2 linked regions of the Terriglobus albidus genome follow. The protein of the gene in region 2 interacts with the protein of the main gene of each other region in a pairwise test. Links are inferred from orthologs where the notes say so. Each region holds a gene or a part of one and is shown on either strand. Other genes may lie near its edges. The genes, in order: FTW19_RS12585 and ctaD.

The links.
Region 1: the proteins of ctaD (region 2) and FTW19_RS12585 interact in binary tests that used the Escherichia coli proteins (3 or more experiments, as listed by UniProt). The link is inferred for Terriglobus albidus from one-to-one orthologs.

The regions. Positions count from the first base shown.
Region 1 is NZ_CP042806.1:3,167,400-3,173,705, reverse strand. What follows is about bases 2,074-4,955. They hold FTW19_RS12585 (pyridoxal phosphate-dependent aminotransferase), read left to right. Parts: upstream 2,074-2,867; coding sequence 2,868-4,043; downstream 4,044-4,955. Other genes in these bases: FTW19_RS12575 (MoaD/ThiS family protein), read right to left, coding at 4,706-4,955; FTW19_RS12580 (hypothetical protein), read left to right, coding at 4,056-4,556; FTW19_RS12590 (DUF3309 domain-containing protein), read left to right, coding at 2,591-2,740; FTW19_RS12595 (lmo0937 family membrane protein), read right to left, coding at 2,148-2,300; lon (endopeptidase La), read left to right, coding at 2,074-2,084. Also shown: more of lon, read left to right, coding at 1-2,073; more of FTW19_RS12575, read right to left, coding at 4,956-4,987; thrC (threonine synthase), read right to left, coding at 5,040-6,306. UniProt on the Escherichia coli protein: Shows aminotransferase activity with methionine and histidine as substrates, and to a lesser extent also with phenylalanine.
Region 2 is NZ_CP042806.1:3,383,610-3,389,882, forward strand. The notes cover bases 1,102-3,950. They hold ctaD (cytochrome c oxidase subunit I), read left to right. Parts: upstream 1,102-1,603; coding sequence 1,604-3,298; downstream 3,299-3,950. Other genes in these bases: coxB (cytochrome c oxidase subunit II), read left to right, coding at 1,102-1,587; FTW19_RS13360 (cytochrome c oxidase subunit 3), read left to right, coding at 3,295-3,891. Outside these bases: FTW19_RS13345 (PAS domain-containing sensor histidine kinase), read right to left, coding at 1-196; more of coxB, read left to right, coding at 607-1,101; FTW19_RS13365 (hypothetical protein), read left to right, coding at 4,137-4,739; FTW19_RS13370 (c-type cytochrome), read left to right, coding at 4,736-5,437; FTW19_RS13375 (ubiquinol-cytochrome c reductase iron-sulfur subunit), read left to right, coding at 5,441-6,043; FTW19_RS13380 (cytochrome b N-terminal domain-containing protein), read left to right, coding at 6,031-6,273. UniProt on the Escherichia coli protein: Cytochrome bo(3) ubiquinol oxidase is the terminal enzyme in the aerobic respiratory chain of E.coli that predominates when cells are grown at high aeration.

The sequences.
Region 1 (6,306 bases), 220 kb from region 2 along the record:
ATGGCTTCTTCGTTGCCACCCTGCGCACCGGCCGCACGCAGCTTGAAATGACTCCGCAGGTAGAAGGCCTGGTGCAGAAGGTGCACTCGCTCTTCGAGCAGTACGTCAAGCTGCAGCAGTCACTGAACTACGAGACGATGGCCGCCAGCGTTCGTCTGGATGAGCCCGCCAAGCTGGCCGATATGATCGCCGCCAACCTGCAGCTTCGCATCGATGAGAAGCAGGAGCTGCTGGAGGTCTTCGCTCCGGAGCTGCGTCTGTCGCGTGTTGCCGACACCCTCGAGACTGCAATCGAAAAGCTGAACATGGACCGCACCATCCAGTCGCGTGTGAAGCGGCAGATGGAGCGGGCCCAGAAAGAGTACTACCTCAACGAGAAGATCAAGGCTATTCAGAAGGAGCTGGGCCGCGGCGAGAAGAGCGAGTTCGATGATCTAAAGAAGAAGATCGAAGCCGCAGGCATGCCGAAGGAAGCCTTCGATAAGGCGATGCAGGAGCTCAAGAAGCTTGAAGCGATGCCGCCGATGTCTGCCGAGTCGACTGTTTCGCGCAACTATCTTGACTGGCTGCTCGCGGTACCGTGGAAGAAGAAGTCCAAGGAGATCCGCTCCATTGAGCATGCAGAGAAGGTCCTCAACCAGGATCACTACGGACTGGATAAAATCAAGGACCGCATTCTCGAGTTCCTGGCTGTGCGTCAGCTTGTGAAGAATCCGAAGGGCTCGATCCTCTGCTTTGTCGGACCTCCGGGTGTCGGTAAGACATCGCTCGGCATGTCGATCGCAAAAGCCACCGGACGCAAGTTCGTCCGTATGTCGCTGGGTGGCGTACGCGATGAAGCTGAGATTCGCGGTCACCGCCGTACTTACATCGGCGCCCTTCCCGGCCAGATTATTCAGTCGATGAAGAAGGCCGGAACGAAGAACCCGGTCATCATGCTCGACGAGATCGACAAGATGGCCTCCGACTTCCGCGGCGATCCTGCTTCGGCCATGCTCGAAGTCCTCGATCCGGAGCAGAACAACAGCTTCCAGGATCACTATCTGGATGTCGAATACGACCTCTCGCAGGTGCTCTTCGTAGCGACGGCCAACGTGCTGCATACGATCCCCGGCCCGCTGCAGGATCGTATGGAGATTCTGCGCCTGTCAGGCTACACCGACATCGAAAAGCTCGAGATCGCCAAGCAGTACCTGCTCAAGAAACAGCGCGAAGGGACGGGACTGACCGAAAAGCAGGTCGTCTTTTCCGACGACGCCCTCCAGGACATTATTCGCTCCTACACCCGCGAAGCCGGTGTTCGTAACCTGGAACGCGAGATCGGCAATGTCTGCCGCAAAGTAGCTCGCCGTGTCGTAAAGAACGGGCCCAAGCACAAGGAAGAGGTAACGAAAGACAACCTCTCCGACTTCCTTGGCGTGCCTCGCTTCCGCGAGTCGCAGGTACAGGAGAAGAGTGAGGTCGGCCTGGTCACCGGCCTTGCCTGGACTGAGGTTGGCGGCAGCATTCTGCAGACCGAAGTACAGGTGCTGGACGGCAAGGGTAAGCTCACCACCACCGGCCAGCTCGGCGACGTCATGCAGGAGTCAGCACAGGCGGCCCTCAGCTACGTTCGTTCACGGGCGCATCACCTGGGCCTCAGCAAGGACTTCTATCGCAACATCGACATCCACGTACATGTGCCCGAAGGCGCCATTCCCAAGGATGGTCCGTCGGCCGGCATTACGTTGGCGACTGCGCTCTCCTCTGCCCTGACGAAGATTCCGGTACGCCGGGACGTCGCCATGACAGGAGAGGTCACGCTGCGCGGCAAAGTACTGGCGATCGGTGGTCTGAAGGAGAAGCTGCTGGCCGCTCATCGCGCCGGTATCTTTGAAGCGATCCTGCCGGCGGATAACCGGAAGGACCTCGCCGACCTCCCTGACCTGCTGAAGAACAGCATGAAGATGCATTTTGTCGAGAACATGGATGAGGTGCTGCAGATCGCCCTGGAAGGCAAGCTACCGGATCTGAAGGAAGAAACACCGGATGCGCTTGGAGTCCCGCTCACCGAGACCGTCCAGCCGGTCGTTACCCACCAGTAAGCCGCAATGAGAGAAGCAAGAAGGCCGGGCGATTGCCCGGCCTTCTTCTTTGCTGCCCCAGTTCTATACCGCCTTCCGCGACCCGCCGATGAAGTGCATGATCAGCGAGATCACCGCAAAGATGAGCAACAGATGGATCAGGAAGCCTGAGACATGCATCAGCGTGAATCCACCAAACCACGCCAGAACCAGGATGATTGCCAGAAGCAGGAACATGATTGTGTCCTCCCTTTTGTGTCGAAGTCCGCACCCATAGACCGTTTTCCCGTTGCTGGGTATTCCGGAAAGGGCGTCCAGTGGCGTTTTCATTGCGGGAAACGCCCGTAGAATGCGAAAACCCTACGCTGCACCCAAGGGAAAACGCACTAGCGCGGCATTCGCGGGAAGTAAGAGTCCCGCAGAGGCGTTTTTGTTGCTTTAGCTACCTATATTTAGCGGGATACAGGCCAGGGCAGCCCAAATGCGTATGTTCGGCATCTACCTCATCGATCTTTCTGGAGGTTTTTATGCTTATCCTTCTGATCGTTCTGCTTCTCCTGATGTTTGGCGCATTTCCGGCCTGGCCTTACAGCCGCAGCTGGGGCTATTACCCAAGCGGCGGTCTTGGCCTGATCCTGCTGATTGTGCTGGTACTTCTGCTGACGCGCGGAGTTTAGAACAGGCCTCGCGGAATCCAGGGTATGTCATCCAGTGGCTGATGATGAAGGTCAGTACTGGCAATTGGATGACATGCCCTCGACGGGCAATTGCTATCATCGAAAGCACATCCCAGGAGCGTCTTCGATGCCAATTGCTTCTACCAGCTCTGCCCTGCGACTCAGTAAACTGGCTCCCTCCATCGTTCAATCTGAGATCCGCGCCATGACCATCGCATGCAACGCCATCGATGGCATCAATATGTCCCAGGGCGTCTGCGATACGGACCCGCCGCATCCTGTGATTGAAGGCGCCGTCAACGCGATGCGTAATGGCTTCAATATCTATGCGCGTATGGACGGCATCGATTCCCTGCGCCATGCTATCGCGCGCAAGTTTGCGCACTACAACGCCATTACCGCCGATCCCGATGGCGAGATCCTGGTCACGACCGGAACCACCGGAGCCATGCTGGCGACCTGCATGGCGTTGTTCGATCCAGGCGATGAAGTAATCGTCTTCGAGCCCTTCTACGGCTACCACGTCAACATGCTGCTGGGCCTGAACCTGAAGCCTGTGATTGTTCCGTTGACTGCGCCCCGCTGGGACTTCGATCCCGAAGCCCTGGCAAACGCCATCACGCCGAAAACCCGCGCCATCCTGGTCAATACGCCCGGCAATCCGTCAGGCAAGGTCTTCACGCGCACGGAGCTGGAGGCACTGGCTACCATCGCGATCGATGCGGATCTCTTCGTCATCACCGACGAGATCTACGAGTACTTCCTCTACGACGGTCACGAGCATATCTCCCCGGCAACACTGCCCGGCATGGCGGAGCGGACGATCACGATCGCCGGCTTTTCCAAGACCTTCTCCGTCACCGGCTGGCGTCTCGGCTACCTGCACGCCAGTAAGCGCTGGACCCCGTCCATCGCCTACTTCCACGACCTGCTCTTCATATCCGCTCCGGCTCCGCTGCAGCATGGTGTGGCCGCAGGCCTGTGCGACCTTCCTGATAGCTTCTATACCGACATGCGGACCGAGTACGTCGCCAAGCGCGACAAGACCGTAGCTGCACTTGCAGATGCCGGACTCACGCCGACTGTCCCGCAGGGAGCGTATTACATCCTTGCCGATGTCTCCCGCGTTGAAGGCTCCACCTCGAAGGAGAAGGCGCGCAACCTGCTCAAACAGGTTGGCGTGGCTGCCGTGGCTGGGTCAGCATTCTTCCGTGCGGGCAAAGGAGAGAACCTGCTGCGCTTCTGCTATGCGAAGAAGGACGACGCGTTGGACGAGGCCTGCAGACGGCTTCGGTCCCTGTAAAAATCAACCTCGATGAAACTGACCTCACACGCAATGAAGCACGCCGCCGTCACACTTTGTGTCGGCGGCGTGCTTGTCTTGGTAGCTACTTTTTTTGAGGCGCTTCTTCCATTCGCGAAGAAAGCAGCCTGGATCATTTTGGGGCTGGCAATGCTGGTGAGTATCACCGAGGGTTTTCCGCCACGAAAGTCCTTCTGGTCTCGCTATCCACTGTGGGTGCCTTATTGGCTGAAGATGACCGACGCCATCATGGGCCTACTGGCGGTAGCCTTCGTTGTAGCACTCGAGTCGCACGAGCCATCCCAAAATCAGAAGAACGACTTTGCTCCTCGCGTCCTCGCATTCTTCGCGATTAATGCCTCGATACGATCAGCAGCCTACTGGCACTCGAAAGGAAGCTGCGACATCCCACTCGATCCTTGGGATCATTCGTCCTCACCTGAGACGCTCGATGAGCGGCTCGATGCTATTCGTGACGAACATCTCCCTTCCCTCTCACAGAAGGGAAAATAGAAGGAAAAGTACGACGACCTTTGTTTGTCATTTCGTAGCGAAGCGGAGAAATCTGCTTCTTATTGCTTCTCATAGGCATCTCCGTCGTAAAAAAAGAAGAAAGCCCACCGAATTGGTGGGCTTTCTTCTTTTTCACGCGGAACGAAGCCTTACACACACCCGCCGGCAATCGACGGGATCAGCATGATCTCATCTCCGTCTTCAAACGTGTGGGTCTCGCCACCCAGGAAGCGGATGTCCTCATCGTTCACGTAGACGTTGATGAACGGGCGCAACTTACCCTGCTCGTCCTTGATATGCGCACCAAGCGCCGGGAACTTCACACCCAGGTCATCGACCAAGCCCGGCAGGTTGGTAGCGGCGGAGTCAACCTTCTTCACGCCATCGGTATGGCGGACAAAGGCGGTCGGCAAAAGTACTTTGATTGACATTGAATCTTCCCTGCTCTTTCTGTTTCTCGTCCACCTGGGCATCAGCCCAGCACTACTGAGCCACCAGCTCAGCCTCTTCCGCAGCGGGCAGACCATCCAGCTCCCGCAGATAGGCATCGAACTCGGCCAGCCGCGGCTTCACCGCGCGTCCGACGTCGTACTTGCCCTGCAGCACATCGGTCGTCTTCAGGCCGTTGCCTGTGATGCAGACCACCGTGGTCTCATCCTTACCGATGCGGCCCTGTGCGAAGAGCTTCGCGGTCACGGCGGTGGTTACACCGCCTGCTGTCTCCGTAAAGATGCCCTCAGTTTCTGCCAGCTCCTGGATACCGGAGACAACTTCAACGTCGGAGACATCCTCACCCCAGCCGCCGGTCTCGCGGATCAGACGGGCTGCGTATGGGCCGTCCGCCGGGTTACCGATCGCCAGCGAGCGGGCGATGGTATTCGGCTTCTGCGGCTCGTGGCGGTCAAGGTTGTTCTTCACCGCGTGGGTGATCGGCGAGCAGCCCGTAGCCTGCGCTCCGAAGAACTTCACGTGCTTTGCCTCGACGATGCCGAGATACACCAGCTCGTCGAAGGCCTTCTTGATCTTCCGGATCAGCGATCCGCCAGCCATCGGCACCACGACGTTGTCGGGCAGACGCCAGCCGAGCTGCTCGGCGATCTCATAACCCATCGTCTTCGAACCCTCAGCGTAGTAAGGCCGCAGGTTCACATTGACGAAGCCCCAGTTGTACTGGTCGGCGATCAACGAGCACAGGCGGTTGACGTGGTCGTAGTTGCCATCAATGCGCACCAGGCGCGCGCCGTAGATCAGCGTGTTCAGAATCTTTGCCGGCTCCAGGTCAGCCGGAATCAGGATGCAGCTCTTCAGACCCAGGCGGGCGGCCTGCGCAGCCACTGAGTTCGCCAGGTTGCCAGTCGAACTCGCGCCGACGGTATCAAAGCCGAAGTAGCGGGCATTGGCCAAGGCCACAGCGACGACACGGTCCTTGAAGCTTAGCGTCGGGAAGCAGACGGCATCGTTCTTCACGTAGATATCGGAAGCGCCGAGACGCTTGCCCAGGTTCTTGGCCTTGACCAATGGTGTGAAGCCCACCGGAAGATCGGGCTGGAAACCCTCAGGAATGGGAAGCAGCGCACGATAGCGCCAGATGCTTGCCGGCCCGGCAGCGATGGACTCCCGGGTCACGCTGCCCTTCACCGCGTCCAGGTCGTAAAAGACCTCAAGCGGCGAAAAGCACTCATCGCAGATAGAAAGCGGCTGTTTGCCATAGCTCTTGCCGCACTCTTTGCACTTCAGATCGTAGGGCGCA
Region 2 (6,273 bases):
AGGCATGGATAGCCTGTGGCTTGTCGTCATCAACGAGGAGATCGAGCCAGTAGGTTCCTCCGGGAGGCTCCACGCGCGCACCGGTGAGCTGTTCCAGCGCGAGATTGGCGTAGATGCAGTGGCCGTCGGAATGCACCAACCATGAGGGATGAGGCGAACCTTGAACAAACGCTCTTATATCTATGGCGGCAGTCATCGCTTCCAACTCTTCTAGCAAACCGATGGGATCAGCGAATTGCCGACATCTCTGTGGCGGTCTACACCGGCTCCGTCCAGCATTCAACATGAGAAGCGTATTACGAAAGATGGCGGGATACTCATTACATCTTTCTGGTATTCCCAAATGTTATTCGGTTGCTTCATGTGACTGCTATTGCGCTCTCGGCTGGAGGCATTTGCACGCTACCAGAAACATGTAATTTCTAAGTCCTTTCGGTGTTGTTTACTATCACGCTGTCAGAAGCCAGATGCAGTTCGCGGCACCTGTCAAATCCTGATAACGCCCGATCGATAACAGCCATCATGGAGCGGTTTGAGAAGGAAGATCAGAATATGCAGAGGAAACGTTACAGAAGTCCGACTTGTGTTGCGAGTGTAATTACAGCCTTGTCTCTGAAGGCCCCGCTATTTGCTCAAGGGAAAACGCCGAGCACACTAGCTCCCGCCTCAACCGCTGCACACCAGATATTTGACCTCTCAATCTTTGTTGTCACGATTACGGGAGCGATCTTCCTGGCGGTCGGAGGTTTGCTCGCTACGGCGCTTTACAAGTTTAGAGCTCGCAGGTCTGACCCTATGATCGAGCCCGCGCAGATTTATGGTAGTACGCAGATCGAGCTGGCATGGACTGTAGTGCCGATATTGATCGTAGTTGTGCTATTCCTAACTACTGCGAGAATCATCTTCGCAATTCAAGATGCTCCAAAGCCGCCCGGTGCTCTTGATGTGACGGCCATTGGCCATCAATTCTGGTGGGAGTTTCGCTACCCAAAATATGGAATTGTCACGGCGAATGAACTGCACATACCGGTAAGCCCCGAGTTGGCCCCGAAGCCAACGTTTCTTAAGTTGACGTCGGCAGATGTGAATCATAGCTTCTGGATTCCGCAGTTGGCGGGTAAGACCGATTTGATCGCGAATCACGTGAATACCATGTGGCTCGCCCCCCAAAAATCCGGCCTTTTTCTCGGACAATGCGCGCAGTTCTGTGGCTCGCAACACGCCATGATGTTGTTGCGGGTCTATGTGGATACGCCAGAGCAGTTTGATGCATGGATCAAAAATCAACAGCGTTCCGGCAGGCAGGATGCACAGGTCGCTGCGGGGCGAAAGGTTTTTGAAACACAGGCATGCATGAACTGCCATGCTGTTGCAGGAACCGCTGCAGCCGGAAGGTTCGGGCCCGACCTTACCCACCTGATGAGTCGAGCGACGTTAGCTTCTGGCGCCATGGATAACACGCCGGAGAACCTGCGTCAGTGGATCAAGGCTCCAGATACGTTCAAGCAGAGCGCTCTTATGCCGGCTATGCAGCTAAACGATGAGCAGCTCGACCAAGTGACTGCTTATCTTCTGACCCTGAAGTGACCAGAGGAGACTTAATATGAGCGACTATTCAGTTTCAGCTCACGAGGCATTTGGCCCACCGGTCTCCGTGAAAAAGCGGGGGACCTTTCTGGAGAGCCTGCACGCATGGGTGGTCACGGTTGACCACAAGCGTCTTGGGATTCTTTATATCCTCTACTCCACGTTCTTTTTGCTTGTCGCAGGCGCTGAAGCTCTCCTCATGCGCCTACAGTTGGCATATCCTCACAACCAGCTTCTCAGTCCGCAAGTCTACAACCGTTTTTTTACGATGCACGGCACGACCATGGTGTTTCTGGTCGGAATGCCGTTCCTTTTCGGGTTCGGAAATTACATCGTTCCGCTGCAGATCGGAGCTCGGGATATGGCATTTCCTCGCTTGAATGCGTTTAGCTTTTGGCTAACCGCATTCGGCGGCCTCCTGCTCTACTACAGTTTTCTTGGTGGAGGAGGATTGTATGGAGTTGGAAATGCCCCGGATGTCGGTTGGTTTGCATACGCTCCTCTGACGGCTCGCTCCTTCTCTCCTGGACACGCAACGGACTACTGGGCACTTGCTCTGATTGTGAGCGGCTTCGGAACGCTGGGTACTGCGGTGAACATCATCGCCACGATTGTATCGATGCGTTGCAAGGGCATGACACTCATGCGGATGCCGTTGTTTACGTGGCTTTTCCTGGTCGTAAGCATGCTCACTTTGGTGACGATCACGCCACTGACGGCGGCTCAGTTCATGTTGCTCATCGATCGATACCTCGGAGGCCACTTCTTCGACACACAGGCAGGCGGATCGTCATTGGTATGGATCCATTTCTTTTGGATCTTCGGTCACCCTGAGGTTTACGTGTTGGTGATGCCAGCCTTCGCAATAGCGAATGAGGTGATTCCGGTCTTCTGCCGGAAGGCGATCTTTGGTTACCCAGCCATGGTGGCTGCATCGGTTGGCATTATGTTTGTGAGCCTTGGTGTCTGGGCTCATCATATGTTCACCGTTGGGATGACCTCTGTATCGAATGCTTTCTTCACTCTGTCTACGATGTTGGTGGGAGTTCCAACAGGGATCAAAATATTCAATTGGATCGCTACGCTATGGGGCGGGCGAATACGGTTTACCACGCCGATGCTCTTCTGTATCGGATTTCTCTTCCAATTCCTGATCGCCGGCCTTACCGGAATTATGTTATCGGTCTCCCCTTGGGACTGGCAGCTCCATAACTCATACTTCGTGATTGCACACTTCCACTATGTACTGGTGGGCGCCGTCGTCTTCTGCATTTTTGCGGCGCTCTACTTCTGGTATCCCAAGGCTACGGGCAAATTGATGGACGAAACCCTAGGTAAGTGGCATTTCTGGCTTTTCACCATAGGCTTTCACATCACCTTTGACACGATGCATTTCCTGGGACTTCTCGGAATGCCGAGGTCAATCTATACGTATCAACCCGACCGTGGTTGGAACTTTTTGAATCTGATCGTTTCAATCGGAGGCGTGATTCAGGGCATTGCTGTTTTGATCTTCGCATTCAACTTCGTCCGTTCCTATTTCCGGGGCAAGATCGCCGGTGACGATCCATGGGATGCCTGGACGCTTGAATGGACAACGTCATCTCCACCGCCGGCCTATAACTTTGAGCAAACTCCTGAGGTGCATAGTCGCAGGCCGCTCTGGGACCTCAAACATCCGGATGATCCTGATTGGGAGTATGAAGCATGAGCTCGATTCCACTTCGCGTACCTGAGGATGCTCTTAAGTGGCGTCTTCCATATAAAAGTCGAGTCGGCATGGCCGCGTTGATCGTCGGAGAGAGTGCGCTATTCACGATATTTGTCGTCGCCTACATCTTTTATCTGGGCAGGAGCCTCACAGGCCCAAAGCCATCCGACGTCCTGGAAGTTCCTGTTCTGGGCACAATATGCCTGCTATCGAGCAGCTTGACCATCTGGCGTGCAGAGCGCGCGATCGAGAATGACCGAAGAAGAAGTTTTACCGTTTGGCTCGCAACGACGGTCGTGCTCGCCGTGTGCTTCCTGGTCGGGACCGCGCTGGAGTGGCACAAGCTGATCTACCGCGACGGGCTAACGATCAGTACCAACCTGTTCGGTACAACGTTCTATTCTCTCGTCGGCCTCCACGCCACACACGTCATCGTCGGTCTATTCCTTCTTAGTGCGGTTCTCCTGTTTTCTCTGTTTGGCTGGATCGACCAGCGCCAGAGTGACCGTTTTAGCGTAGTGGCTCTCTACTGGCACTTCGTCGACGCGGTTTGGGTCGTTGTTTTCACAGTGGTGTACCTAATCGGACGGTGATGGTGATGACTGGTCAAACGACAGCGAAAAGCGAAGATAAGTTGATCGAAATGCCGGCGGGCACGGCTTGGCCGATCATGCTTGCTTTTGGAGTGACCCTTTGCTTTGCAAGTTTAGTTACGAATGCAGGCGTCGGTGTCGCGGGCCTGATCGTTGTGGGTTGCGGAGTTTACGGGTGGGCAAGACAGGTACTGCCTCATGAGCGTCACGAACTGATTCCGGTTCAGGAGAGAACGTTTGTACCGATGAGCGTGAGAACTCTCGTTTCCCATCTTCAGGTCAATGAGGTCCATCGGGCCTACCTCCCAGTCGAGAGTTATCCGGTCACATCAGGACTTCGCGGAGGGATTGCCGGCGGTATCGTGATGATCCTACCGGCCTTGCTCTTCGGATATCTTACGCAGCACAGCATTTGGTATGCGGTGAATCTCCTCGGCGGTGCAGGCGTCGCTCATTGGGCAAATGCTACGACGGCAGATATCGCTGCGTTCCATTGGAACGGGCTAATCATCGCGACTCTGATTCACGCCGCGGTCTGTACTCTTATCGGACTTCTCTACGGGGCGATGCTGCCTATGTGGCCCAAACGGCCCATCCTGCTGGGTGGTATCATCGCGCCGCTGCTCTGGACTGGTCTGTTGCATTCGATCCTTGGGTTCGTCAATCCGGCGTTCAATGCGCGGATCTCTTGGGGATGGTTCACCCTTTCGGAGATTCTTTTCGGTATCGTTGCCGGCGTTGTAGTCACAAGGTCGGCTAAGATCCGCACACACCAGGCCCTTCCGTTCATCCTGCGCATGGGGATTGAGACTAAAGAGTTCCGATCCAATAAAGGAGACCAGCGATGAAGCTGTGCATAAGGGAAGTTTTATTGCTGATTTGCCTGGTCCTTCTTATCGGATGTCACAGGCGGATCGGTGCGCCTGAAGATCGAGAAGAGCTGCTCAGGCCGGAGAAGGTTGTTTCTTTCGATCGTCTTTATAAGGCAAATTGTTCTGCCTGCCATGGTGAGAATGGCGCGGGGGGGCCCGCGATCGATCTCTCGAATCCGAACTACCAGGCGCTGGTTGATGACGCCTCGATGCGTCGATGGATTACATCCGGAATGCCGGGCACGCAGATGCCGGCCTTCGGGACATCCGCCGGAGGATTCCTCACCCCAGAACAGGTTGACGCGTTGATTACGGGAATGCGCTCTCGATGGTCCACGCAAACAGGCGTCAAGGAGGATATGCCCCCTTATCGTGCAACTGGAGCAGGTAATGCTGATCGTGGCAACGAGCTCTTTCGGTCCACCTGTTCTCCCTGCCACCAACAGAGTAGTCAGAAACTAGCAGATCCGAGCTATCTTTCCTTGGTCAGCGATCAAAGCCTTCGGACGATTGTGATCGCAGGTCGTCGTGATCTTGGGCATCCAGATTGGGTGCAGGTGCGGCATAACCAGCCGCTGGCGGATCAAGACGTGAGCGATGTTGTCGCTTACTTGAACTCGCTGCGGAACGATACTCCCGGCGGGCCTTATTCCGATACGAAGTCGAAGAGGTGACTTGTGAACGAAGAGAAAGTATCCGTGGGCCGCGATGATGAAGCGGCAATGCAAGAGGTACCTCGGACCATTTCGAGGAGATGGCTGCTTCTAAAGATTGGAGCAGCCTTCAACGCCGTCGTTGGAGTTGCCGTTGCCGTTCCGGTTCTAAAGTATCTCCTCTCACCGGTGAAACCTGATGACGCCTATAAATCGTGGGTATCACTCGGTCCCATTGAGTCTTTTCCAGTGGGTGAGACGCGCCTGGCGAAATTCATTAGCCCCGGCGGGCGGGCATGGGATGGGGAGACCGATGGTGTCGCTTGTTGGGTACGGCGTGTCGCTGTGAAGGAATTCCAGGTGTTTGCCATTAACTGCGCTCACCTGGGCTGTCCCGTTCGCTGGTTTCCGCAATCGCAACTGTTCATGTGCCCATGCCACGGAGGCGCCTACTATGCCGATGGCAGTCGTGCCTCCGGTCCCCCGGAAAGAGGCCTGTTTACCTACGATACGAAGATCGTAGAGGGCAGTCTTCAAATCAATGCGGGGCAACTGCCAACACTGGCTAACTCTGCCAGACTTATCCAGATTGAACCTGCCCGCGGAGGAACGCCATGCAATGGTTGAAACGGCTCTACCAGTGGACCGACAGCAGATTGCAGCTCGGCGAACCGATCAAAGAAATGGCGCTCCACCCGGTTCCTAACAAGACAGCCAGTTGGTGGTACGTCTTCGGTAGCGCGGCATTTGTGCTGCTGATGTTGCAGATTGTGACCGGGATTTTGCTTGCATTGGTGTATGTGCCGTCGGCTGGGCACGCGTGGGAGAGCTTGAACGTGCTTAACCACCAGCTAACT